One region of the Shewanella sp. 10N.286.52.E4 genome, then DNA from elsewhere that is predicted to be linked to it. Evidence: predicted binding sites of a transcription regulator. Region 1 holds the regulator's gene; each other region holds the start of a gene.
The links. Region 1 encodes sigma-54, which starts transcription at its own class of promoters, with help from an activator protein. Its sites were predicted from a motif close to GTTGGCACGNNNNTNGNNT; they were not measured.
Positions count from the first base shown of each region.

Region 1 (3,516 bases):
ACAAAAGTCGCCAAGTGGTCAAAAATGTCAGTCTTACCGTTAAAACTGGGCAAATTGTTGGGCTATTAGGGCCAAATGGTGCAGGTAAAACCACCACCTTTTATATGGTCGTTGGCTTAGTTAAAAGTGATAAAGGCCGCATATTAATTGATTCAGATGATCTCACGGCAGATCCAATGCACCTGCGTGCACGCAAAGGCATTGGTTATTTACCGCAAGAAGCCAGCATTTTTCGCAAGTTAACCGTACACGATAATATTATGGCGGTGTTGCAAACCCGCAAAAGTTTAACGACTGAGCAGCGCATCGAAGAGTTAGAGCACTTATTAGAAGAGTTTAATATTACTCACATTCGCGATAGCCAAGGTATGGCATTATCGGGTGGTGAACGTCGACGTGTTGAAATCGCACGCGCATTAGCGGCAAACCCTAAGTTCATTCTGCTAGATGAGCCCTTTGCTGGTGTCGACCCTATCTCTGTGATAGATATCAAGAAAATTATTCAACAACTAAAAAATCGTGGACTTGGAGTACTCATTACCGACCATAATGTTCGTGAAACGCTTGATGTATGTGAGCGCGCGTATATTGTTAGCCACGGTGATTTAATTGCAGAAGGCACGCCTGCTGAAATCTTAGACAATCAGCAAGTCAGGTCAGTATACTTAGGTGAGCAATTCAAGCTATAGTTAGCATTCTTTAGTGCACAATATGGCATGTCGCGACCAGTATCAGTCCCACTTTTTAGTGCAATGTTCTAGACTGAACTTAAGCCAAGGTTCAGCTTAAGCCTAGAAGCAGTTTAAAAAGGTGCTAGACCCACACAATTGTTAGTCGCGATGATGAAACTCAATTAGGGATAAGCGGTAAATGAAAGCCTCACTCCAACTCAAAATGGGTCAACACCTGACTATGACCCCACAGTTGCAACAAGCCATTCGCTTATTGCAACTTTCCTCATTGGAGCTACAGCAAGAAATTCAACAAGCACTTGACTCAAATCCACTCCTTGAGCTCGAAGATGAGTTTGCTAAAGCAAAAGAACCTGTAAAAGAAAACGCCCAGCAAACCGATACTGATTTTAGTGATAACAGCCAAGTGACTGTTGAAAAAGACACCTCAACCGTAGACACCACTGAATCGTTAACCAAAGAATCCATGCCAGACGAATTACCAATGGATACCACATGGGATGAAGTTTACACAGCATCACCAAGTTCAGGTTCTGGCGCAGTGGCTCGTGATGACGATATGCCTTTTCAGGGTGAAACCACAGAAGGCTTATATGAGCATTTAGAGTGGCAAAAAAATCTCACCCCTTTTTCTGAAAACGATCTGGTAATTGCTACGGCGATTATCGATGCCGTTGATGAACGTGGTTACTTAACCCAAACAACTGAAGACATATTGCAAGCTTTAGGCCTAGAAGATATTGAACTCGATGAAGTTGAAGCTGTACTCAAACGAGTACAGCATTTTGATCCTGTAGGCGTTGCAGCAAGAGATTTAAGCGAATGCTTGATGATTCAGCTGGGCCAATACCCTAGTGAAATACCTTGTATCGATAACGTTAAGCTACTGATTGCAGAACACCTAGACTTAATTGCAGGCCGCGACTTTAGATTATTAATGCGTAAAACCAAGCTTAAAGAAGATGATTTACGCGAAGCGATTCAATTTATTCAAACGCTTAACCCACGTCCAGGGTTACAGATCACTCCTATTAAAGATGAATATGTCATTCCAGATGTGACAGTGTTTAAAAAGAGTGGCCGTTGGGTCGTTGAGTTAAATCCAGATAACATGCCAAAAATTGGTGTGAATCAGCAATATGCAGCAATGGCAAAAGGCTCAGCAAACCAATCAGACAGCCAATTTATCCGTGGTCATTTGCAAGAAGCAAAATGGTTTATCAAAAGTATTGAAAGCCGCAATGAAACCTTATTAAAAGTGGCTAATTGTATTGTGCAATTTCAACAAGGCTTTTTTGAGTTTGGCGAAGAAGCAATGAAGCCAATGGTACTTAATGACATTGCTGAAGCCGTTGAAATGCATGAATCAACCATTTCGCGTGTCACGACACAAAAGTATATGCACACCCCTAGGGGACTTTTTGAACTAAAATATTTCTTTTCAAGCCATGTGAGTACTGATGATGGCGGAGAGTGTTCTTCTACTGCAATTCGCGCATTTATTAAAAAGCTTGTTGCGGCAGAAAACCAGCAAAAGCCACTTAGCGATAGTAAAATGGCGACGCTATTGGCAGAACAAGGGATCAATGTTGCTCGGCGTACGATCGCCAAATATCGTGAAGCAATGCTCATCCCTCCCTCAAACCAACGCAAAAGCCTATAAGCCTTTGTTATTGGAGGATGATATATGCAAATTAACCTGACTGGGCACCATGTGGAAATTACTCAATCTTTACGTGAGTATGTACAAACTAAGTTTTCAAAGCTTGAACGACACTTCGAACAGATCAATAATGTTCACGTTGTGCTCAATGTTCAAAAGCTGCAACAAATTGCAGAGGCAAAATTACACCTCAAAGGAGGTGAAGTTTTTGCGGTATCACAGAACGCTGATATGTATGTTGCAATTGACGCCCTGATCGACAAATTAGATCGTCAGGTAATTAAACACAAAGAGAAGTTAATTAAACACTAACGATGGAACTTCGCACCATTCTGCAGCCGGCGTGCACTACCTGCGCCACGCCGGGCAGTAAGAAAAAAGTACTGGAACTTATCAGCGATTTAATGGCTGCCCAGTACCCAACCCTATCTTCACAGGCTATTTTTGAAAGTTTAATAGCCCGTGAAAAAATGGGTAGTACAGGTATAGGAAATGGCATTGCGATTCCTCATGGTCGATTAACTGATATCGAAGAACCGATAGCAATTTTGATCAAGTGTGAAGAAGGCATTGAGTTTGATGCTATCGACAAGAAACCCGTGGATATATTATTTGCGCTGTTAGTTCCTTCTGATCAATGCCAACAGCATTTAAGTACGCTGTCGAGTATGGCTGAAAAACTGAGCGATAAATTAATCCTTAAGCGACTTCGAAAGAGTCATGACGCTACAGAACTTTATCAGGTTATAACTGCATGAAACTTGTCATCGTATCAGGACGATCAGGCTCAGGTAAATCAGTAGCACTAAGGGTATTAGAAGATTTAGGTTATTACTGTGTTGATAACCTACCTTTACCACTTATTGGTAGTTTACTTGAACAGCTCAAAGGCAATAACGACCTTGTCGCGATTAGCGTCGACGTTCGTAATATTGAAGAGCAAGGCAAAGTGCTAGAAGAGCAGATAGCCTTACTTTCTGACGATACGACCATCATTAGTCTATTTTTAAATTCTAATGATCAAGTGCTGTTAAAGCGCTACAGTGAAACCCGCCGTTTACACCCTCTGTCAAAAAACCAAATTTCACTGCAAGAAGCGATTCAATTAGAAGGCCGTTTACTCGAGCCTATCGCTAAAATGGTCGATCACTACATTGATAC
Region 1 covers NZ_JBFRJJ010000007.1:135,148-138,663, forward strand. Annotated here, with positions in the region: gene lptB (LPS export ABC transporter ATP-binding protein) at 1-689, shown strand, start outside; gene AB4153_RS04505 (RNA polymerase factor sigma-54) at 871-2,355, shown strand; gene hpf (ribosome hibernation promoting factor) at 2,380-2,667, shown strand; gene ptsN (PTS IIA-like nitrogen regulatory protein PtsN) at 2,670-3,113, shown strand; gene rapZ (RNase adapter RapZ) at 3,110-3,516, shown strand, end outside.

Region 2 (3,516 bases), on a different contig from region 1:
TCCGCAACAGCAAGTACATCTGACAATTGAATGCCGCCAATACCACGAAGGTTTAATATCGCCCCGGTTGTGACATCACCCAATGAAACGCTGGAAACATGTGCGTAAGTCGATACCGCTAAGTCTTCTGATGTGCCATCAATTTTACCGTTAGCTTTAATGGCATAATTTCCTTCAGCAACAGGCTCACCGTTTTTATCTAGGCCATCCCATGTCACATCGATGTTACCGCCTGCAGAACCATCAACTTCGAATGTTCTGATAACTTGGCCGGATTCATCCTCGATATTCACAGTAATGCTGTCAATCGGTGTCGGCGTACTGATCACCCCTTTCACTTCAGGGCTTTCACTAGAGATATGCCCTGTATCTGATGGAATAAGTACTTTTTGACCAACAAGTCCTGATGCTTGTAACGCTTGGCTGGAGCTAGTTAAGTTATTTAGATTTAGGATTTCTTCATTCAATTTTGAGATACCATCAACCGTTGAGAAAGATGCCATTTGAGAAATCATCTGGTCATTTTCTACAGGTTTAAATGGATCTTGCATTGACAGCTGTTGGCTTAATAAAGCGAAGAAATCCGCTTGAGTCAGCTCCTGGCTATTAGGCTCAGGTGTTTCAGCGACTTCAGCATGCTGAACACTGTCTAGAAAAGCATTACCTGTCGTAGCCGTTTGTGTTGTATTTGAAGCAACACTACTTGTACTGCTCGACTGTGTCTGCGGCAATGTTTGACTGCTGTAAGGATTTACGAGGCTCATCTGTTACCTCCATCAAATTTCATATTACTTACCCATACGAAGCGTTTGCTGCAGCATAGATTTAGCTGCATCAGCCACTTGGACATTCATTTGATATGACCGAGATGCAGAAATCATGTCTGCCATTTCTTCCATCATATTCACATTTGGTTTATAGATAAACCCATCACCATCAGCCATTGGATGATCAGGAGAGAACTCCTTTAATAATGGTTTATCACTTTCAACAATGCCTTTAACACTGACACTGTGAGAACTATTTTGTTGACTCGTCGCTTTAGCCATTTCAGCTTCAAAAATCGGATGGCGCGACTTATAAGTTTGATCAACACTACTAGAGACTGAATCGGCGTTGGCAATGTTACTGGCAGTCGTATTCAGTCGCACTGATTGTGCTGACATACCTGAACCTGACACATTAAAAATATTAAATAGACTCATGATTAATCTCCTCTAATCGCTTTACGCATGCCAGAAAACTTACTTTCAAGGAAACCCAATGACATTTGATATTCTAAAGAGTTTTGCATAAAAGCAGCTTGTTCTTGCTGGGAGTCAACGGTATTGCCATCGCCTGTATCTGGCTGATTGGGTACGCGGAACTGAACATGTTCTTGGCTAAGCGCCTTTAAATCAAAATGCTTGTCAGTTGTTTGACTCATTTGTAAACCTTGCTGATGAGAACGAGCACTATTCATGGCAGACGCAAAGTCTACATCACGTGCTTTATAGCCAGGCGTATTTGAATTGGCGATGTTACTTGATAGCACTTCAGCCCTTTGAGCACGAATGCCCAATGAGTATTGATGTATCCCCAAACCATTTTCAAAATTAATCGCCATAAAATTGCCTCCATCAGCTAACTGAGAGGAATAAAGCAAAGGTTATGCCAAAACATTTAGGAAGTAGATGCGAAATAGATAAAAAAAATAACGCCAGCAGAAGCTGGCATAGAAAATGATAAAAAACCTTTATTTACAATGTATTATAATTAGGTTTTCTTTTGATAATAAATACCAGGGTTACATCGAACCATACTGAATTCGTCAGTCAAACCTGAGATAGATTCTGACGCACCTAAAAATAGTATGCCGTTAGGATTCAAAGCGGCAGCAAATTGCCGCAGTATTTTAGCTTTTGCCTCAGGGGCAAAATAAATCAGTACATTACGACAAAAAATAATGTCGTATTTACCTAAAAGGCTATAACTTTCAAGTAAGTTATGCGCTCTAAAGTTCACTAATCGCTTAACGTTATCTTTAACTTTCATATTACCAGACGGTAATTGATCAAAGAATTGGCGTTTGCGTTCAGGAGATAACCCACGCGCTAACGCTAAACTGTCATATTCTGCATTCTTACACCGCTCTAACATCGAAGGTGATAAGTCAGTTGCTTGAATAGTCGCGTTTCCGGGTAACGCACCAGGCTTACGTTGCTGATACTCAAGAATGGTCATCGCTAAGGAGTAAGGTTCTTGCCCAGACGAGCATGCAGCTGACCATATTTTCAATGGACGCCCTAAACGGCTATATTCAGGTAATAATGAATTATGAAGTAATTCAAAGGGGTATTTATCCCTAAACCACAAGGTTTCATTTGTGGTCATGGCATCAATAACTTCTGCCCGTAAATGTCTTTCTGTTGGCTTCATTGAGCGTTTAACGACTTCAGATAATGAGGGTAAATCATGTTTACCCATCAATGGAGCTAAACGACTTCTTACCAAGTACTGCTTGTTGTCACCTAATACAATGCCGCTGTGCTGCTCTAAAAAAAGCTTAAACTGATTATATTCTGCTTCAGCGAGTGATTTATTCGTCACATTTACACCCTATTATAAAGAAACTACCTACAAGTAATTTCAGTGTGAACCGGTCACTTGATTGACTCATCTAACGCTATCAATGTTGACTTGCTAACTCAAACATTCATTTTAATGAACTTAACGAGATGCTGCAGTTTCATAGATAACATTCATCTGTCTATTAAGTTAATCATAGACAGAGAATGATAATAATGCTTATAAAATTAAGTGTTTATTTACAGCAGAAGCCAGCTCATCCGGATTAAATTTTGCGATAAAATCATTTGCACCGACTTTCTCAACCATTGCTTGGTTAAAGACACCACTTAACGAAGTATGTAATACAACTTTAATGTCTTTTAGTTTTGGATCATCTCGAATTTCAGCAGTTAGGGTATAACCGTCCATCTCAGGCATTTCAATATCAGAGATGATTAATGGAATTTCGTCAGCGACATTGTCCATTTCTGTTGCTATAGCTTTGAGTTTTTCGAGTGCATCTTTACCATCAATTGCAGTATCAATTTGCAGATTCAAAGACTCTAAAGAACGAATAATTTGTTTACGTGCCACCGCAGAGTCATCAATGACCATAATATGATAATGCTGATCACGGTCGATAGTTAACGCTTCATCAGCTTCTTTACTGATTTCAGTCTTAACAGGTGAGATTTCATCTAAGATTTTTTCAACGTCCAAAATCTCGACCAATTCACCTTCAATTTCAGTCACTGCTGTTAGATATGAATTACGTCCCGCACCTTGTGGCGGCGGCATAATTGATTCCCAGTTCATATTGATAATACGCTCAACAGAACTGACTAAGAACCCTTGAATACTGCGGTTATACTCAGCAATAATAATGAAGCAGTTCTCTGTTGAAGTTAAAGGACGGCCGCCTGTTGCCGCACTCAAATCAATCACAGAAATAGTCGAACCACGAAT
Region 2 covers NZ_JBFRJJ010000028.1:121,816-125,331, forward strand. Annotated here, with positions in the region: gene flgD (flagellar hook assembly protein FlgD) at 1-764, opposite strand, end outside; gene flgC (flagellar basal body rod protein FlgC) at 789-1,205, opposite strand; gene flgB (flagellar basal body rod protein FlgB) at 1,208-1,606, opposite strand; gene AB4153_RS16665 (protein-glutamate O-methyltransferase CheR) at 1,756-2,589, opposite strand; gene AB4153_RS16670 (chemotaxis protein CheV) at 2,788-3,516, opposite strand, start outside.
Region 2: a site for sigma-54 is predicted at 1,640-1,658, ahead of flgB (flagellar basal body rod protein FlgB). Genes of this name have one in related genera too.

Region 3 (3,516 bases), on a different contig from region 1:
GAAAGAGGCGGAAATGCGCTCATCATTACTGACTGTGGCAAAGTGATTTATCCGGCTTGCTCTATTTATCTAGAGTGCAGTGGTCTTGCATACTTTTTAAAGTCTTAATATTAGGTTGGAGCCGAAGCCTGAAAAGAATTAGCCTGATAACGCTGCAATAGTTTACTCAGGCTAGAATAATTCATCATCTAGATTTTTACGTAATTCTGCTTGTTCTAAATAATCATCTAAACGACGTTTCACTTGTCTTTTCCGTTCAATAATCTCAGCTGAACGCTTATTTCTAGGCGTGACCATTGCTTCAATTTCTGTGTCATTGGGAATGGTTTCTGTAATATTGGCCATCGTTCTACCCTCTATATCATTCTTGACTAACGGTTTAGCGTGAGTCGTAACACCAGTGCTAAATGTAAAGGTAAACCTGCCCTGATTGTTCACAGGTTAGTTTGTGCCGGTAACGTCAATGTTGAATGGAACTGAAAATAGGACGGAAGAATGTCTGCGCTTACACCTCATCAGTCATATATTTTGAATGTAGCAGGTATTTAAATTTTTGCTTAATTGTAGAATCGAAAATTTTATTATTGCCATTAAAAACGCCACTCTGAATGAGTGGCGCTTTTAGTGCTTAACATGCTGTAATCATACTTCCTCAATTGAGAAAGTAATGTTTAAGCCTTATAAACCGAAGCTATATGAGTAACCTAAAACAATTTTAGCGTCATCTTCATCTAAGTCAGTATCAGATGCAGTGAATGACACTGTACCGTAATCTGTATCTGCGCTCAGTGACACATTATATTCAGAGTAGCTATCAGTATCGAACCAGCTCATGATGACATCACCATCAGAGTAGCCGTAATGAACGCCCAGAGACAATTTTTCAGTCAATGGGAACGTTAAGTTAGCTTGTGCATACATCATGTCCGCAGAGTCTAATGGCTCAGCAGCGATATCATCACCACCATTGACAGTGTGAGAGTATGAAACATCTAACCATTTCCATGCTAGACCAACTGTTACTTCACCAAAATCAACACTTCCTGGTGAATCTGGGTAAGCGTAGTAAAGGTAGTTGATGTCATAGCTTAAGTCTTCAGTAATGTTACCACCGTAACCCGCATAGATATCTAGTTCGTAACTTGTGCCATCACCAAAATCGACATTTGAAGCCCAACCGCCAACATAAAAGCCAGAATCAGCAGCGTAATCAATGCCACCTTGCACAGCTGCGCCGTTATCAGTTTGGCTTACACCGCGCCAAAGGTAATTTGATGTCGCTCCGATGTTACCTGTGACTTCTGCTAAAGCAGAACCACTGAGTAATAAACCTGTTGATAGCGCAATAGCTTTATATATCGATGTTTTCATTTTCATTCCCTCAAGTTTTTCTTATCACTGAACTTGTTGCTTAGTAATCGGGCAGCAATGTTCAATGTTGATTTTATCTGTATGAGGTATTGCTAATGGTGTGCCATGTTTGAAATTGCTACATTTTCAGATATTTAGCTGTTTCTGCACCGACTTGTAGCAAAAATGTTGCATGGATATGAAGCAGGGTTGCACTTTTAGTGTGCAAGATTTGTGCGCTATTCCTGTACTTTAAACCTAGTTCTGTAGAAAAAGGCATAAAAAAACCTCCCATGGGGAGGTTTTATAATTCAAGCTGTTAATTTAATTAACGCTATCTTTCAGTGTTTTACCAGCTTTGAATTTTGGTACAGTCGCTTCAGCAATTTGGATTTCTTTGCCGGTTTGTGGGTTACGGCCAGTACGTGCTGCACGAACTGAGGTTTCAAAAGAACCAAAACCTACGATAGAAATCTTGTCACCACTTTTCATGGCTTCAGTAACAGCTTCTTCAAAAGACTTTAGTGCGCGACCAGCTTCAGCTTTAGTCAGCTCAGCATTTTCTGCAATTTTTGCAATTAATTCACTTTTGTTCATGTTGTATTCTCTGCTTTCCATAGATGTGTTTATTTAAAACTAGATTAACATGCCATAAGCCATGGGGGTTTAAAAGCCTTTTATCTGATTAATGTGTAGCGATATGGCATTTTGGCGACATTTAAGGCGTAAAATAGCCAATTGGGCTATTTCATCAGTGAAAATGACTAGTGACGAAGAGCCAAAAGTCATTTACTTTTTGAGCAGGCTATTCTTCTAATAGTTGGTAAAGCAGTTGTTTGACGAGTTTAGGTTCGAAAGGTTTGTCACATAAGGCGTTAACACCGGCACTGGAAACGTTACTTAAATGAGTGTCGTTTGCTTCGGAGGAGACCATTAAAATCGGAATATGTGATTGCTGGCTTTGATTACGAATGTATTGAGTTAATGCTAATCCATCAACACTAGGCATATTGTAATCAGTGATGACCAAATCAAACATTTGTTGTTGCATAAGCTCAATGGCTTTAGCTCCATCTTCGGCTTCACTGATAATTCTTATCCCTAAATTACCTATAGTGCGTTTAATGACGTTACGTGCCATTCGGCTATCATCGACAACTAAAGTTCGGATATCTTGGACATCGAAATGACTCAAATCTAATTCATCATTACTAATGAGGTCGATGGTTGAATTTAGCGCTGTAGCCAAATGGTCTGCATCAAAGGGTTTAGGTAAAATTGCCACGACACCAGATTGTCTGAATATTTCTAATTGCTCACGACGACATTCGCTAGAAACCAGCATGAATTGAATATCTTGATAGGCTGATTTTTGTTTAATAAAACTTAAGAGTTCTGTGGCCTCACCATCTTCAAAATGTAATGCACTAACAATTAAATCAGGTGTATGGCGGGCAATGATGTCTTTAGCTTCAGTAAGATTAGATGCTGTTTGAATGCTATCAACACCTTCTTGGTGTAATTTAGCAATGATGATTTTTCGTTGAACCTCTGAAGGCTCCAACAGCAAAATCGACAGTTCACTGGGTGATAAATGGCTCATGCTACTTCTTCTTTTTTTTGTAATTGAGTCTTATGCTGTGCATTTTAACCTAAGGTTAGCTTTGAATATACTTATAACACCCGAATGGTTAACAAGTTCGCTGCAAGTACTCTTTGGTTTTTTGACTGAATGCGACCCAATATTGAAAGCTGAGAATGAGCAGTACGGTTAAAGCGATTGCTGGAATGGGAAGCTCAGTACCTTGAAACTCTACTTTTACATCTTCAGGGGCGATTTGATAGGCAATGATGGCGGTCGTGGTCAGTGCTAACGCGGCTAATGTTTGAATACCTAAGTAAATTTTAAATACCATGCTAGCCCAATGGGTTCGCTTTATAAGGCCGAAAAGTACCGGGATCACGCCAATAGTAAACAAGTCTATCCCTTGGATGGAGTATGAACGCAATAATGCAAGAATGGATAACAAAACATAAAATGTCATCAGAATAATGAGTCTGCGTGGTGGTTTGGTGCTGATAGGACTGAGTTTATTCATAGCGATTAGATATAGGCTGTAAGGTTTTAGATTTTATGTGGTGTAGAATACCGCGAGAAGAATCAAT
Region 3 covers NZ_JBFRJJ010000010.1:221,003-224,518, reverse strand. Annotated here, with positions in the region: gene AB4153_RS06065 (hypothetical protein) at 1-108, shown strand, start outside; gene AB4153_RS06060 (hypothetical protein) at 172-345, opposite strand; gene AB4153_RS06055 (TorF family putative porin) at 679-1,371, opposite strand; gene AB4153_RS06050 (HU family DNA-binding protein) at 1,675-1,947, opposite strand; gene AB4153_RS06045 (response regulator) at 2,156-2,953, opposite strand; gene AB4153_RS06040 (hypothetical protein) at 3,042-3,449, opposite strand.
Region 3: a site for sigma-54 is predicted at 1,461-1,479, ahead of AB4153_RS06055 (TorF family putative porin). Genes of this name have one in related genera too.

Region 4 (3,516 bases), on a different contig from region 1:
CTTTTATCCACTCTAGGTGTAGATCCAGTGACGGGCCACCACCAATGACAATGGCGGTTTTACCAAGAAACTTATTTTTTAATAATGATGCAGGTAACTGGTTTTCAACCACGTTAAACATCTGCTGTTCAAAAAAAGACTTTTGGTTAAAGTTGGTTTTATGTGAAATAGAGTGTTGATTTATGGTTCGATAAGCTTGGCTGTATAGCGTTGAATACTCCTCTATCACGCCTGATGAAGCCGCTAGTGAAAGAGTCACAGCAATCTGGTCTTTAATAAAGTATAAGTCGTCTTCTGCAGATTCAATGTGGTGTGTTAACTCATCAAAACTGATGACTTTTAGGTAATCCTGTTGCTCTGTAGGTATCTCAATGTTGAGCATGTTCATCACTTCTGGTAGTTCAACAAAAATGTATTTACTGCCATCAGTTTTTGGCGCTTCCAGAATGTAATTTACCAATAATCCAGAATCTAAGCCCAGAACAATATGTAGGGTGTCTTTAGCAAAAATATCTTGTTTAAATTTTTGTTTAAACGCAGTTGTCGAATCCACTTTCTCAAAGGTATTACGATTAACACTCGGTAAGTAATATTCGCCAAATTGACTAATTGAAAATTGATTATTAAATACTGAGCTAGATCTTTCCATTGTTTGTAAGCCTTTTCTTTTAGTAGCAAATCGCAAATTATCTTTTAATAATTTGACCTATATATCAGGGTTTTACTTCAGTAAAGTTTGTATTAAATTTTAATCACAATATCTTGTACTTGAATATTGCCTGTACTTCCAATCCCTTCTAGCACCGCAGTTGCGCTTTCTTCTGATACTTGCTCAATGGTAACTGTGGCGCGATTTTTCGTTGCGACTGCACGCATTAAGTTGACTCTGTCTGGGATATTTTGCTGCAAGACAATTTGAAAGTTATCACCCATTTTAACGTTATTTTTTCGGCCTAGATTGATGATAATTCTGTTTCCTTGCTTAGCGACGATTTGTCCTAATAATGGACGACAGTTTAGGAGGTTATCAATATCTTGCGTGCTTTGTTGAAATAATTGGTTCATTGATTGTCCGTAAGTCGAACTCCAAAAGCGCTTTGTTGTTGGAGAGACGGTTTCATCTTTATCAAATGCCCATTCTGCTGTAGCGGCGTAGTCTTTACTCCATACTTTTTCACCGCTAATGCCATGAAATAATGTAAAGCGTAAATTAATTTGTCGTTGAGGGTAATCACTCCACAGGCCGAACATTGAGCTCTGATTTGGCTCTGTGGAAATATCTAAAATCTCAGGCTGTAAAATATATTGGCTATCAGTAATTTCGCCTAACCAACTTGGGATCCTGTTGCCTCTAAAGTTTATCAATTGATTTTTATGGTCTAGTTTTTCTTCGGCGTGCATATGCGCAAAACTAAACTCTGACATGCTATTAATCACTGTGCCATATTGTTGTGACAGGGCTTGTTCAAAATTGGCTAATTAACCATAGCGCAATTGGGAGCGATCTCGCATGGTAGCTTGTGGAATCATCAGTGCCGCTTTAAGTTGCTGGCTGTGACATTGCTGAACGACCTTCTGTGATTCGAGGTTTAGCCTTAATGAGACAGTAATATCAGTTGAGGTGATTATTTCTGATACCACTTCAATATTTTTAGCCTCACCCATGCGTTGTACTTGAAATGCATTTTGAGTCAAGTTGCCTTGATTAATGGTTTGACGACTATTGAAGTTCACTCCAGCTTTTAAGCTGGCATAGTTTAATGCTTGATTTATTGCAGCTTCACGGGCTTTATCAATATTGCCATCGACTATGCTCGCTTGACCTGATACTTCGATTCTTTGTGCAAAAGCGACGTGACTGATACTAGCCAATTGCAGTACAAGCACTGAAAAAAATAATAATTTAATGTTTAAATTCGGCATGTTCAGTTTCACTTTTTACAAAATAATGAAGATATCAGTGCCAACTTAATGACTTTTAGACACCATTTTTATGAGTCTTTATAGCAAAGCAATAATTGTGCCCTTTGTGTATCTGTGGCTTTGATAAGTGTGAACATTTAGAAAAGGCTCATCATGGCTAATTAATAGCGGTTAAATGATAAAGTTTTTAACTTAAGTGCCGATAGGGTTTCAGAGAGTGTGGCTATTAACATTGTTATGAGTGTGATGACGAATATGGTTATTAATAAAGTTAGGCCACTTGATACCCATTGAATGAGTAAGGTTTGTTCACTGGGTTTAAAACCATACTTCTCTAGATAACGCCAATGACAGTGCATGAATTGAGTTAAGGATATAAAGGCTATGCGTCAATTTATTTTATTACCCATCGCTTTATTAATGGCAGCTTGCGCAAGTGAGACGTCAAAGAGTGGCGATGAGTTAACCTATACTGGGCAGCCTACTGACACTAACTCATGGTTTATGTCCGAACCAGAAGCTCAGACGCCAAAAGCATTAAGCTACAATATAGAGAAGGTCGGTTTAGCCCCAAAGTCTCAAGTGAACACACTTGCAGAAAAAATCGTCAATGAACTGGTATTACAAAATGATAGCCTGCGTTCAGATCAACCTTTATTGGTGACGACACCTGTAAAAATAGATGCTTTTAGTCAAACTGACGCTCTAGGTTTGCAGCTACAACAAGGTTTTGTTGCAGCATTTCATGCTCATGAATTTAATTTAGTTGATATGAATGTGGCTAATGCCATAAGAGCAACAGAACAAGGTGAGTTTATTCTCAGTCGTGATTGGAAGCTATTGCCGTCTGATTTACCCGTGTCCCATGTTGTTGTGTCGACAATGGCTACAACAACACAAGGAGTCGTGTTGAATGCCAGGATTGTTAATGTAACCAATAATCGAGTGGTGTCTGCTGTACAAACTTTTGTTCATACAGACAGTTTACCGGGTTACTTATCACCCTCTAATAAAGTTACCTCAGAAAATGGTTTGCTCTATCGTAATGAGCAATCTGGGGATGGAAAAGTGGCTGTGCTAGGAGAGAAATTATGAAAAAGCTTTTAATGGCAATGATGTCTGTCGCAGCATTATCGTTAGTCGGTTGCTCAAGTAATGATAAATATGTTCAGTGGGAAACAGAGGCGCCTGAGCAGTTTCCAAAATTAACCGCGATAGGTTATGCCCCTCTCGCGACCCAGCCAGCAAAAGAGCAATCTCATAAAGTGTTAATGGCGATGCAAGCGTCAAAAATTGCGGCGTATCGTGAGTTAGCAGAGCAGGTATATGGTCAACAAGTGGATGCTCATAGCCAAATGAGCGAGTGGTTATTAAATAGTGAAACCGTGTCGACTCAGGTTTCTGGCATGATTAAGGGGGCTAAGGTGATTAAAAGCTATCCCGCTGGTGATATGTATGTTACTGAATTAGAATTAGATTTTGCTCAAGTGTGGAACTTATATCAGCAAGACAATCGACCAAGAAAAATCAAAGAAGTCACTTATTTTTAGTGCTTTAATGTTGATTGATCTATTACAAATGAATACAAGAAAG
Region 4 covers NZ_JBFRJJ010000028.1:127,536-131,051, reverse strand. Annotated here, with positions in the region: gene AB4153_RS16715 (6-hydroxymethylpterin diphosphokinase MptE-like protein) at 1-649, opposite strand, end outside; gene AB4153_RS16710 (FlgT C-terminal domain-containing protein) at 742-1,065, opposite strand; partial or broken gene AB4153_RS16705 (flagella assembly protein FlgT middle domain-containing protein) at 1,120-1,467, opposite strand; gene AB4153_RS16700 (flagellar assembly protein T N-terminal domain-containing protein) at 1,480-1,923, opposite strand; gene AB4153_RS16695 (FlgO family outer membrane protein) at 2,308-3,018, shown strand; gene AB4153_RS16690 (LPP20 family lipoprotein) at 3,015-3,473, shown strand.
Region 4: a site for sigma-54 is predicted at 2,010-2,028, ahead of AB4153_RS16700 (flagellar assembly protein T N-terminal domain-containing protein). Genes of this name have one in related genera too.